Regions from separate parts of the Natranaerofaba carboxydovora genome, predicted to be linked through region 4. Evidence: riboswitches for the same ligand, from Rfam matches in the RefSeq annotation. Region 4 holds a riboswitch; each other region holds the start of a gene.
What was found. Region 4 has a riboswitch for cobalamin ahead of pssA (CDP-diacylglycerol--serine O-phosphatidyltransferase). Riboswitches for the same ligand answer to the same signal wherever they lie in the genome.

Region 1: linked by a shared signal. The riboswitch ahead of ACONDI_RS15555 (lysylphosphatidylglycerol synthase transmembrane domain-containing protein) and the one ahead of pssA (CDP-diacylglycerol--serine O-phosphatidyltransferase) in region 4 are both predicted to bind cobalamin.
Region 2: linked by a shared signal. The riboswitch ahead of ACONDI_RS06790 (UbiX family flavin prenyltransferase) and the one ahead of pssA (CDP-diacylglycerol--serine O-phosphatidyltransferase) in region 4 are both predicted to bind cobalamin.
Region 3: linked by a shared signal. The riboswitch ahead of ACONDI_RS03495 (energy-coupling factor ABC transporter permease) and the one ahead of pssA (CDP-diacylglycerol--serine O-phosphatidyltransferase) in region 4 are both predicted to bind cobalamin.

Annotation. Positions count from the first base shown of each region.
Region 1 covers NZ_CP054394.1:3,250,635-3,253,773, forward strand. The annotation lists gene ACONDI_RS15550 (FAD-binding protein) at 1-1,079, shown strand, start outside; cobalamin riboswitch at 1,200-1,390, shown strand; gene ACONDI_RS15555 (lysylphosphatidylglycerol synthase transmembrane domain-containing protein) at 1,546-2,550, shown strand; gene ACONDI_RS15560 (hypothetical protein) at 2,592-2,918, opposite strand.
Region 2 covers NZ_CP054394.1:1,419,044-1,422,182, forward strand. The annotation lists gene ACONDI_RS06775 (ABC transporter ATP-binding protein) at 1-90, opposite strand, end outside; gene ACONDI_RS06780 (hypothetical protein) at 144-710, opposite strand; cobalamin riboswitch at 841-1,018, opposite strand; gene lpdD (prenylated flavin chaperone LpdD) at 1,068-1,457, opposite strand; gene ACONDI_RS06790 (UbiX family flavin prenyltransferase) at 1,462-2,016, opposite strand; cobalamin riboswitch at 2,117-2,333, opposite strand; gene ACONDI_RS06795 (two-component system sensor histidine kinase NtrB) at 2,404-3,139, opposite strand, start outside.
Region 3 covers NZ_CP054394.1:729,362-732,500, forward strand. The annotation lists gene ACONDI_RS03490 (energy-coupling factor transporter transmembrane component T family protein) at 1-544, opposite strand, end outside; gene ACONDI_RS03495 (energy-coupling factor ABC transporter permease) at 611-1,306, opposite strand; cobalamin riboswitch at 1,485-1,673, opposite strand; gene cobU (bifunctional adenosylcobinamide kinase/adenosylcobinamide-phosphate guanylyltransferase) at 1,903-2,439, shown strand; gene cbiB (adenosylcobinamide-phosphate synthase CbiB) at 2,485-3,139, shown strand, end outside.
Region 4 covers NZ_CP054394.1:1,929,690-1,932,828, forward strand. The annotation lists gene ACONDI_RS09205 (RNA-guided endonuclease InsQ/TnpB family protein) at 1-370, opposite strand, end outside; gene tnpA (IS200/IS605 family transposase) at 375-776, opposite strand; cobalamin riboswitch at 1,087-1,271, shown strand; gene pssA (CDP-diacylglycerol--serine O-phosphatidyltransferase) at 1,536-2,282, shown strand; gene rbr (rubrerythrin) at 2,400-2,972, opposite strand.

The sequences.
Region 1 (3,139 bases), 1.3 Mb from region 4:
TTGCAGGGTCTTTTATGAAAAATGATAATCCACCAGCCATGAGAGGAGAAGGTTTAGTACTTGCTTATAGGGCTGGAGCCAGATTGAAGGACTTGGAATTTATACAATTTTACCCAATAGGTTTTAGAGATAAAAGGCTTCCTGGATTTATAGCTCCTATATTTTATCCAAAGAGTACTAAGCTAGTTAATGATGAAGGAGAAGATTTACTTAAAAAGCACCTAGGGGAAGGTTGGAATGCTAATACAGCTTGTCTTAGCGAAAGAGACAAACTTGGTAGAAAGCTAGAAGAAGAATGGCAGGCTGGAAGCCAAGTTTGGATGGATATGACGTCATGCCCTAAAGAAGAATGGGAGGGACTTAATTCTCTTCCACTGTATGAGAGGATAAGCTTTAATTTTGAAGAGAAGCCTTTCTTGATAGGACCGGCGGCTCACTTTACCATGGGTGGAATAGCATTAGATGAAAAACTAGAAACAGGTGTTAAGGGGCTTTATGCTGCAGGAGAAGTGGTTGGAGGAATTCATGGCGCTAATCGTCTTGGGGGGAATGCCCTGACTGAAGCTCTTACTTTTGGTATAAAATGTGCCTTAAAAATGGAGAAGAGATTAACTGATGGTGAAGAACTTAAAGATGTTGAACTATCAAATATCGAATATCAAAATCCTTTGATTAAAATATTGAATATAAGTAATAATTTAACTAAATCAAATAAAGAAGGTTTATTAGCTAATGAGGAAAATAGTAATGAAAATGTAAAAATTATAGATCGAAAATTAAAAGAACTGCACTGGGAAGCTCTCTCGCCTATAAGGGAAGAGGCCACCATGAAAGAGGGTTATAAAGAAGGTGAAAAAATAAGAGACAAAATCCTAAATCTCTGTAAATTAGCAGGAGAAGGTAAGGTAAGAAAGAAAGATTTGAAAGACCTTGTGACATGTGAAATGAGTTCAAAATTATTTCAATTGACTGTTAGGTCAGCACTTCAAAGACAAGAAAGTCGCGGTAGTCATTACCGTAAGGATTATCCAAATAAAGATGATGATAACTTTACTAAGAGTTTTTATCATCCACAGTAATATTATTTAGCTCTTTTAAAGTATTTCTGAAATCGCAGGAGGAAATTATTTTTTTAACGAGAATATAACAAACTAGCTTATTAATAAGAATGAAGTAAACATGTAATCTGAACAAAAATTAAATATATATATGAATTAGGTGCCTTATTTATAAGGTTAAAAGGGAAGTCGGTGAAAATTCGACGCGGTCCCGCCACTGTAAAGGGGAGATTATTTTCACATAGGCCACTGGAGAAAGGTGAACTTCTCTGGGAAGGCGAAAATAATTGATGAACCTGAGCCAGGAGACCTGCCTGATTTGTTTTTACCTTTGATCTACGATGGATAGGGAGGTAAAGTTTCGCTAAGATATCTTTATAATACTAGTATCACTTTACTGTTGGTTCCTACTCCCTTTCAAAGGGAGTTTTTTAATTTAGACGATGAATATGATGATGAAGTTTAGTGATTATGGAGTTGACAAACAATGAATAATAAACTTGTAAAAATTTTGAAAAGCATTTTTCTTTTATCAGTAGTAGCTATTATTTTTGCCCATATGCCGGAGTTTATAGCTAATGTAAAACAAATGTCTTCTGCGACAATTATTTGGTTGATTGTACTGCAGTTTGTTACTTTAGCATTAATAGCTATGCAGTGGAAATATTGTTCCATAATTTTATCTGATAAACTTGGTGGACAAGGTGGACAAGTAAAAGACTTTTGGATTGTTAATTCATATGGAACCTTGTTAGAAGGGGTGACTCCTGCTGTAAAGACGGGAGGAGAAGGTCTAAAAGTTGTTATGCTAATAAAAAGTTATGGTTACGATAAAAAGGAGGCCATAACCCTTGTTATAGCTCAAAAAATTATTAGTATATGTAGTTTTTTGATAGTCATGATGGCTTGTTACATAATTGTTTATAAAAGAATACCGTCGTTCTTAATGGATAATTTGCTATACGTAATCATTACAGCGACCATAATATTTTCTATAATCTATTTTGTTTATGCTTTTATTTCTAAAGAAAAGTTAAACTATTTATTTTATAAACTTGGAGTTAATAAGTTTAATCGATTGATCAATGAATTTTCTACTTATAAGAAAATGTTTTTAAACAATAAATTATCACTTGGAAAAGCTTTTTTGTTAGGTATTATTATCTGGAGTCTTCTAGGTTTGAAAACATTTTTTATAGTAGTAGATATGAATATAAATCTATCTTATGTACAGGCATCAAGTGCAACTTTTATGGGCTATCTATTTAGCATGCTGCCAATAAGTCCCGGTGGAATAGGGACCTATGAAGGTGCCATGAGCTTTCAATTATATAATATGGGCTTAACAGAAAATTTGGCTCTCACAGTTAGCATATTAAGCAGGTTATTTACATTATGGTTAACAATGCTGATTTCATTTTTTACTGTCACTATTTTAAATTTTGTGCGTACAGGGCAGTCCCTATTATATCAAAAAAGCAAAGGAGCTTGACAAAGCCCCTTTGTACATTTCTTAGTTAATTCAGCCTACAACTAGTCTTCGACTATCTCATTAGCACCAGATTGTTCCATTAGTTCTCTTATTCTATGTCTGTCATGTTTTGAAACTTCTACAGCTACCACAATACCGCCTTTTCCTTTTAAGCCTGAAATACCTTCGATAAAACTTTCAGTTTCTCCTAGGCCTTCACGTTCGGTTTGAACAAAACGTATCTCCTCTGTTTCAATTTCACTATTTACAAACTCATCATTTTTTATTTGACTTACAATCATATCTTTTCTATCAAGGCCAATTTTTTTAAGGCTGTCTATTGCAGAACTAGCACGTGATTTGTCTGGGAACCTTCCTACTACTCTCAAGCAAAATCCACCTCCACACTCTTTATTATATTTTTATTATTTGCTAAGTATTTAAGGCTATACTGATCGTTATTCTAAGGAATTTAATAAAAGGACTATAACAAAATTGCTTGTACATTACTTTCACAAATTATTTTTTTAAGCAGGATTACTATAAAAAATGTAGAATATAACCTGTGAAGCGATATGCAGGGAAAAACATAAAGAGGTTAAAAAGCTGT
Region 2 (3,139 bases), 510 kb from region 4:
GATATCTAAATTGATATTTTCTAAAGCAGGAGTTTTTGTTCCAGGATAATAAAAATAGTTTATTTGTGCTTCTAAAACATTCCTTGTCATATAAAATCACCTATCTTCTTAATAACTTAACTTATTAGTATTTTTTGTATTATTTAGATTGTAAGCCCTGCTCTTTCAATCAAGCGTGAAATATATATTGTTGCCGCTGTTCCACCAGCAGTACCAACTGCTGCAGTCAAAATTGAAAGCCCTAATACCACAGGTACTGGTAAATTTAAAATATAATACATCCCAAGTCCAGTACATATATTCCCTGTAATATTTGTGGCTGCCTGTGCCAAAAGAAAATGATACCATTTTTCCATAGAAAACATTGAAGAGGAAATAGAAAAAGCTATTGAACCAAGCCCGTTAGCGGGGATAAAAAATACAGCAAGGGGCGAAAGACCAGAAGCTATTGCAATTAAAGCCTGGGTCTCTCCCATAATCACTCCTGCAGGTTGACGTAAAAGATATGCAACAAAACCCGTAAAGGTAGCCCACGACACCCCACCGATAATTAAAAGTCCAGGAAAAATCATATTGTCAATCCTGTGTGCAACCTGCTGGGCAAGAACAAAAACCACACCAATCAAAATTGCTCCAACTAAAGCTTTGGTATCTACCCTCCAAAACTTTTTGGTGCTTACGGTACTTTCAAAAGTTTGATTTGGTAACATAAAGGCGGACCCTCCTAGAATTAATTTAAAATATTATTTAACTAGTAGTACCTAAACAACAAAAAAAGCCCCCAAGCAATGCTTGAGGACTTTACCATCGTCCTTCAAGGTAACCTTCTAGTTCATAGTAGGCAACCCGGCTGTACAGGCAGGTCTACTGGCTCCAGTTCACAGTTTCCTTAAACCTTCCCATTCCCCTTATTTAATCTTGAGGAACAGTGGCATAACTTAAGGTCACTCCCCGTTACAGTGGCGGGACCGCTCAGGTCTTTCACCTGATTCCCTAGCACCTGCACGCCGTTTTATATTAAATTTCATTCAATCTCTGTCAACCCTGACGACTATTCAGTGAAAATTTTAGCTCAATTTCAAAGTTCTGTCAAGTAGGTCATAAGCTACTTCATAACAGTTGTTTGATAACTTTTCTATATCTTTTTGGTCAGCATTTGGTACATGAATACCTGCTATAACTGTCACAACCTGATTTAACTCTTTAGCAAACATCTCTGATATGGGCTTAGCTACAATATCATCTTTGTGGCCTGTCATATTAAAGACAGATGTTGTACAGCTTGTCTTAATACTATTTTCATTTTTGGTTTTTCTTGGAATGCTAATAATCACAGTACCTATATGAGGTTTTTCACCGCCAAGTATTTGTATTATCACACCCTCACTAGTGTAAGTAAGCTGACCGTACACAATAAAATTTTGCTCCCCTGTTTTTGAAACCAAAGTTTCTATCATACTGTTACTCCCACCTTTTGATCAAGTCATTTTCTATTCCTAACTGATCTAAGACCCTTGAAACAGTATGGTCTACTATATCATTAATGCTTTGGGGTTTGTGATAAAAAGCAGGCAAAGGAGGCATTATAACAGCTCCAATTTTGGATAGCTTTAGCATATTTTCTAAATGTATTGCAGTCAAAGGCGTTTCTCTTGGCAAAAGAACTAGTTTCCTGTTTTCTTTAATAGCTACTGATGCAGCCCTTGTAACTAAGTTATCATCATAGCCTTGAGAAATTCCTGCAAGGGTCTTCATACTACATGGTGCTATAACCATTCCATCATGTCTAAATGAACCACTAGAGATTGATGCACATAACTCATTTTCATCATAGATTGTATCAGCAAGTTCTTTTATGAAAGAGACGTTATAATCTGTTTCTATTTCGATTGTTTTTCTAGCCCAGCTTGTCAAAATCAAATGTGTTTTAATATTCTTATATTGACTTAAAATTTCTAATAATCTTATCCCATATATTGCTCCTGATGCTCCAGTGATAGCAAGTACTATTATCATAAGCTCTCCTCCTTTGTAGATTTTTGATACTTCTATTAACCCCAAAAAAAGTCCTCCATCAAATACAATATTTTGATGGAGGACTTTGCCATCATCCTCATCACCCGAAAATAATAAGGCAGGTCTCCTGGCTATCAAGTCATGGCCTTTTGGACAGAGCCTTCCCAACTTAAATTAGCCAGTGGCTGCTGCCCGGCTCCTCGAATACAGTGGTGGGTCCGCTCCGTTCATGACATATGACATTTGGGATAAGTACCCAAATACCACTCAGATTCCCTATTATCCCTGAAACAGGCACCTTATTATCTTAGATGTTATTAACTTTTAACAGTATATTATCATAAAGGCTAAATTTTGTTAACTATAATTTTAGTAAAATAATATAAGTCAACTTTCATGTGCAGGAAGATAAATTATAAAGCTAGTCCCTTTGTTTTTCTCAGATTCAGCTTTTATACAGCCTTCGTGAGACTCAATTATTGAATAAGCAGTTGAGAGTCCAAGGCCACTACCTTCAGCTTTGGTAGTAAAAAAAGGATCGAAGATTTTTTGTAAATTTTCATCTGTAATTCCTGGACCATTATCTGTTATTGTTATTTTTAAATAATCTCCTTCTGGCAGTGGCACTATATTTTGACTTTCTTTTTCCGTTAAGTAAATATTTTCGCCTTTAACCCAGGTTGTGCCCCCTTCAGGCATAGCTTGTGTTGCATTGAAAAAAATATTATAAAAAACCTGGTAAATTTGTTCTTTATCAATTTTTACCGGATAAAGATCATCAGGTAACATAATATTACTAGTTATTTTTGTATTGTTAAATGCCAAGTAAGCACTATCATTAATGATTTCATTTACATAACTCACCTCTTTAATTGGTTCCTCTCCTCTAGCAAGAATTTGAAGTTTTTTAGTTATGTCTTTAGCTTTATTTATTACCATTTCCATATTATTTAAGTTCTTAGATATTTTATCAGGTTTATTTTTATATTGTATTATATATGAGAGATTAGCAAGCAGAACAGCAAGATAATTATTAAAATCATGAGCAATACCTCTAGCCATAACACCAAAGGATTCGAACTTGTCTGCTCTATATTTGTATTCATTAAATGTTTTTTCTATT
Region 3 (3,139 bases), 1.2 Mb from region 4:
GTACTTTTTTTATCTCGTCTTTTAAGTAAATAAGATAACGAGTTGAAAAATTAAATATGTCAATTATCTCATGAGGAACTCTAAAATGCTTAAAGAGCCCAACAAGCTCGGCTTTTGATGTAACAAGACAAAAAAACCATAAGATTGATGCAAGCAGTATAATCCTCAAAAAAATAGATAAGCCAAAATTTAAACCTTCGTAAGTTGCGATCAAGTCAAAACCTACAAATGGCAGCTCAAAACTGAATATCTCGGCTCCTTTTCTGGTGAATAGATTAAATATAAAAAGGAAAAAGCCCATACTGCCAGGTACTATAAATCTTAACAGGGCAGCTTTGACTGTAGTAACGGTCTTGTCATGCTCTATGTTTAATAGAAATAAGAAGATACACATCCCTAACAGTAAAAATAATAACTGGACAGGTAATGATATTATAAATGCTATTGTAAATAAAACTGCAGAAAAAGCAAATTTGTTTAGAGGATGGAGCGATGTGAAAGCCAGTTTGGGTCTAATATAATTCTGGCTTAAAATCTTAATCATTGACTAATCACCTCTATGTGAAATGTTAAGTTTAGGTCAGTTTGGTCCAACTTATTGGTAGCTTTTCTAATTGTGTTTTAACGGATCAATAATAGATACAGGTCTTAGGTGTTCGAAAATCTGCGGCCTTCTTGACATAAGAAATTTTAAAACTCCGACTGTAATTATACCTTCAACAATTGCAAAAGGAACCTGGGTTGGAGCATATGCTATGGCAGCAGTTGCCCATGCTGTACTAAAGGCAGCTTCATGGACTTCTGAGAGAGCTATTTGAGTAGAGGAAATAGCATACACAATTATACTTCCCAAAAAACCAGCCAACCAGGTTGTAGCTATAAAAAAGAAATTAGAATTTTTGTAGTTTATTTTGTCTGAGTAATAAAATATAGCCCAGCCAAAAAATCCGCCAAACCAGGTGGCAAAAGTGTTAGCGCCGAGGGTTGTTAAACCTCCATGAGAGAAAAATAAAGCCTGGATAAACAATGATAGAAAAATGATTATGGGTAATAATTTTGGCCCGATAATAAAAGCTATTATCGCAGCTCCCACCATGTGTGCACTGCTTCCAATTACAGGTATAGGAAAATGTATCGTTGAGATTACAAAAGATACTGCGGTCAATAGGCCCAAGATACCTTTAATGCCCGGAATATCTTTGGCTTTGTTTCTAAAAGCCATTACTGCCGTTATAAGAGATCCTCCAGTTAGAGCCCACCAACTAGCAGCTTGTGTTATGCCCATTGCACCATCAGGTAAATGCATTATAACTTCCTCCTCTAGTGTTGTTAATTTTATTATTAGGCAAAATAAAAATCCCAGCCTTCTAGGAAGAAGCTGGGTACCCGGCTGTACTATGTCTTATTATTACTAACTGCGTTCTAAGCTACAGTTAGTCTAGACAGTCCAGCGTGGGTACTCTGCCTTTATCCTCGAAGGCTATTAGAGTACCGGCCTCAGGGCAGGTTTCCTGGCTTATGGCCCAAGTAAGGTGTTATAGCCTTCCCGGGAAAGAAACTTTCCAGTGGCTAAAACACGATAATTTGGCCAATTACAGTGGCGGGACCGCTCAGGATTTTCACCTGATTCCCTTTTAACCATTAGTAATGGCACCCTGAGGTAAAACTCGTATTTATATTGCTTTTATATAACTATACCATAAGAAGGTTTGGTGGGCAAGTGAAAGTTAGAAGTGATAACCCAAAACAAAAGTGCTAGGAAATTTGTGTATGGTTAATATATATTTATAAATATGGCAAAAAAATTCGGTTTATGATATAGTGTTTTAAGGATACTCGGACGTTCGTAGTTCGAGTAAGCTAGATTTTTGATGTTGAATTTTCGTGTTAAAGGAGAATTTCATGTCTAAACTTATTTTGGTAACAGGTGGAGCTCGCTCAGGGAAAAGTGATTATGCTGAACAACTAGCCAAAGAATCTCCTTTGCCTGTGTCATATGTAGCTACTGCTGAGCCGCATGATGAGGAGATGAAAAGAAGAATAGAAGTTCACAGAGAAAGAAGGCCTATAGATTGGGAAACAATTGAGGAGCCTTTATATCTTTTTCATAGGTTTAATTCTTTATGTAAAAAAAAGCAACTAATTTTGGTTGACTGTGTAACCGTTTATCTTTCAAATAAACTTATGAAATACTGGGATAAGTGGGATGAAAGATTTGAAACTTTTGTGCTAGAAGAATTCAAAAAAATGATTGATATTATAAAAAAAAATGAAGCAGAAACTATCTTTGTTACCAATGAAGTTGGTTTTGGTTTGGTGCCTGAACACAAAATGGGTAGGGTTTTCAGAGATCTTGCAGGTCGTGCCAATCGTATAATTGCTGAGTCCTCTGATGAAGTATATTTAGTTATTTCAGGGATACCTACGCAGATAAAATAGGAGGGGGCAACAATTTTTTCACCTGTATTGATAACTGGAGCTTTTTTGCTTGACTTACTTATAGGAGATCCTTTTGGAAGGTATCACCCGGTTTGTTTGATTGGAATTTTAATTGACAAGCTTAAAGATCTAGCTTTTAAAATATTTAAAACACCAACCAGCTTAAAAGCTGGCGGAGTTGTATTGGCACTCATCGTAATATTTATAACCTACTATGTATCAGTTCTGTTGGTGAGTATAGGCTGGTGGGTTGAACTTTTACTTCTTTATTTTTGTATTTCTATTAAAAGTTTGACCTATCATTTAAAAGATGTATTAGATCCTCTTATGCATGGGGATTTGGATAGTGCAAGAAAAGCAGTTGGTAAAGTTGTAGGTAGGGATGTTTCAAGGCTAAATGATAGTGAAGTATCAAGGGCAGGAATTGAGACGGCTGCTGAGAGTTTTGGAGATGGTATTATGGCGCCCCTTTTTTTTGGAGCTATTGGTGGGGCTCCCCTCGCTATGACATATAAAGCTGTCAACACCTTGGACTCTATGATTGGGTACAAATTTTTGCCTTATAGAGATTTAGGTTATTTTTCTGCTAAACTTGATGATGTTTTAAATTATATCCCTGCAAGATTATCGGCATATATATTCCTTTTGGTTGGAAGGCTAAAAAAGTTAAATTATAAAAAAGCGGTTTCATTAAGAAAAA
Region 4 (3,139 bases):
ATTCGGTTAATACGGCTTTTATGGCTATACGCTTTGATTTAGTATTGATACATACTGGAAATTCAATGATGTTGTCTTTGATTTTGTAGTTTTGATTGTTCCATATACAGATTGGTTTTTTAAGGATAGGCACTCTTTTTATCTTCTTTGATCTACGATAAACACTTTTTGCATCACGGATTGCTTGATTTTTGACGGCACTTGGCATTGATACATTAACATCTTTTGATGATAGTTTTAATGATTTTTTAGCTTGGACCATTTCAGAAACTAGTGTGTTAATGGTTTTTATGTATTCTTTTGATATATCTATCAGGTGTTTTTCTTGTTCTTTTGTTGGTAGTAGTTTGATCTTCGCTGTTTTTTCCATGAGTTCACCCTCTTGTTTTTTGTTCTTCGACATACTTTTTGATAGTATCGCTTGATACATTACCTGCTGTTGATACGAAGAAAGAACGTGTCCATAAGCTTGGTAGATGTTTTAAATGTTTGAACTCTTGACGAAGTTTTCTTGAACTCACCCCTTTTATTTTCGCCATAATTTGAGATGGACTTATTTGTGGTAGAGCATTTAGAAATAAATGCGTATGGTCTTTGTCACACTCAATTGCCAGTACTTCTATTTCCTGTTCGATACATACTTCATGGACAATTTCTTTAAATCGCTCTTCTACCTTTTGATTTGAAAATATCTTTCTTCGATATCTTGGGCAGAAAACAAAATGATAGTTGATTAATGATACGGTTGTTTTAGTTCTTCTATATTCTTGTTTCATAACTCTAGTGTATATGTTTTTTATTTGTGCTGCAACGATAATTTATAAAAAAATGGGCTTTCATCCCACGATTTAAAACCGTGGGCTTTTCGCCCTTGTACTGTAATAATGGATATAGGGAGTTTTCGTATATGGGATATTAATTCCGGCAAGTGATATCCCAAAAAAATTACTACAGCTAATAGAAAAGTACTTTTTACGTTTTATTTTTTTACTACATATTTAGCAATTTTAAAGCAGGAATAAAGTGAATAAGCTAGAATTATTTATAAACACATAAATTTTTTAATCCTTTTAGGTCTTTTATAAATTTAATATCGAAGAGTTAGGTGCCTTTATTAATAAGGTTAAAAGGGAATCAGGTGAGAATCCTGAGCGGTCCCGCCACTGTAAGGGTAAGGTTATTTTCAGTATGCCACTGGAGTATCACTCTGGGAAGGCCGAATCTAACCAATGATCCCAAGCCAGGAGACCTGCCTAACTAGCGTTCACCGCAGAACTACGAAGGATGGGGAGGTGACTATATTCTATTTTACTTGCTATATTATAAAATAGATAATACTAACTCCCTGTCAGGGGAGTTTTTTTCTTGACAAATTCTTTTAAGATAGAATACAATTGAAATAGTAACTGTTTGAGAACGATTTTCAATCTCATGTGGTTTTTAGCATATATACATCTCTAATAGTTTAAATTCATTAGTTATTTACTTAACAATTATTGTATATAAAAAGAAATACATATTAAATATTTTGGTGGGTGATTAAAATTAAAAAGCTAACACTACACGATGCGAAAAATATTATAGTAAGAAATATCCCCTCGGTTATTACTTTAAGCAATCTAGTATTAGGCTTTTTCTCTATAATATTTACAATAAATTCTCAATATAAAGTTACATTGACATTAATTATTATATGTATGTTCTTAGACTTTCTAGATGGCAAAGTAGCAAGGATTCTTGGAGTATCTAGCTCTTTTGGCAAAGAATTAGACTCTTTAAGTGATGTTGTTTCATTTGGTGTAGCACCAGCTGTATTTACATACACTATCCTCCCTTATAATGCGTATTGGGTTTCTTTAATACTAGCGATTTATTTAATATGTGGCGTATGTAGATTAGCTAGATTTAATGTAAGCAGCAACAACAATTCTAATTTTAGTGGTTTTCCAATCACCACAGCCGGAGGATTATTAGCTTTATTAAGTTTTTATTATGCGGTTTTCCCTCCATCTATTTTCTTTATGATAGTAATAGCCTTGTCTATATCAATGGTAAGCAGAATACCTTTTTTTAGTGTAAAAAAAAGTAAAAGTCATAATGCAAACTTAAGATATTCAAAATGGTTTAGCTTGCTTTTAGTGAGTTTATTTGGAGTTATTGTACTAATCTATCCTTTTGTTATGGCAATAACTTTAATCTTATACTACTTAAGCGGTCTAACATTGATATTAAATCATTTTCAACCTACAAATCTAAACTCTCAAATTAAATTTAAGCGGTAAATAACAGGTATATTAATAGCCATCTAATAGCCTTTATTACTAAAAAATAGGCCTCCCTTTAACTAACAAAGAGAGGCCTTAACTTAATTGAAATCCCTATTTTGCAATATTTAATCTCTACCAGTTGTAATCTCTCATCTCAAAGAACTTTTGTGGGTGATCACAAGCAGGGCATACTTGTGGAGCCTTCTTCCCTGTAATGTTAAAACCACAATTTCTACATCTCCATGTTACTTCTTCAGGCTTTTCATACACTTTATTCTCTTTCAAGTTATTAAGCAAACCTAAAAACCTTTCTTCATGGTACTTTTCAGCAATTGCTATATTTTCAAACACTGAAGCAATCTCTTTAAACCCTTCTTCTTTGGCAACTTCTGCAAATTCAGGGTACATTTCGGCGTGCTCGTGGTTTTCACCATTAGCTGATTCTTTCAAGTTCTCTTCTGTAGTGCCAATAATTCCGGCAGGGAAGTAAGCTTGTATCTCTGCTTCGCCACCTTCTAAAAACTTAAATAATCGCTTAGCATGTGCTCTTTCATGTTTTGCTGTTTCTTCAAAAACAGCTGCAATCTGCTCGTATCCTTCTTTACTTGCTTGACTGGCATAATAATCATAACGATTTCTCGCTTGAGATTCTCCAGCAAAAGCGGTTAACAAATTCTTTTCTGTTTTTGTACCTTTAATAGACATAAGTTTTCACCTCTCCCTTTCACGTACTAGTATTTTCACTTAATATATATTTGATATTTTTAATATAAAATCCTTGTTCACTCCATCACTTTTTTGAATTAAATTTTAAAATTTTGTTTTAATTTATTAAATCTTAATTTTCTCTTAACATTTTTGTGAGATAATAA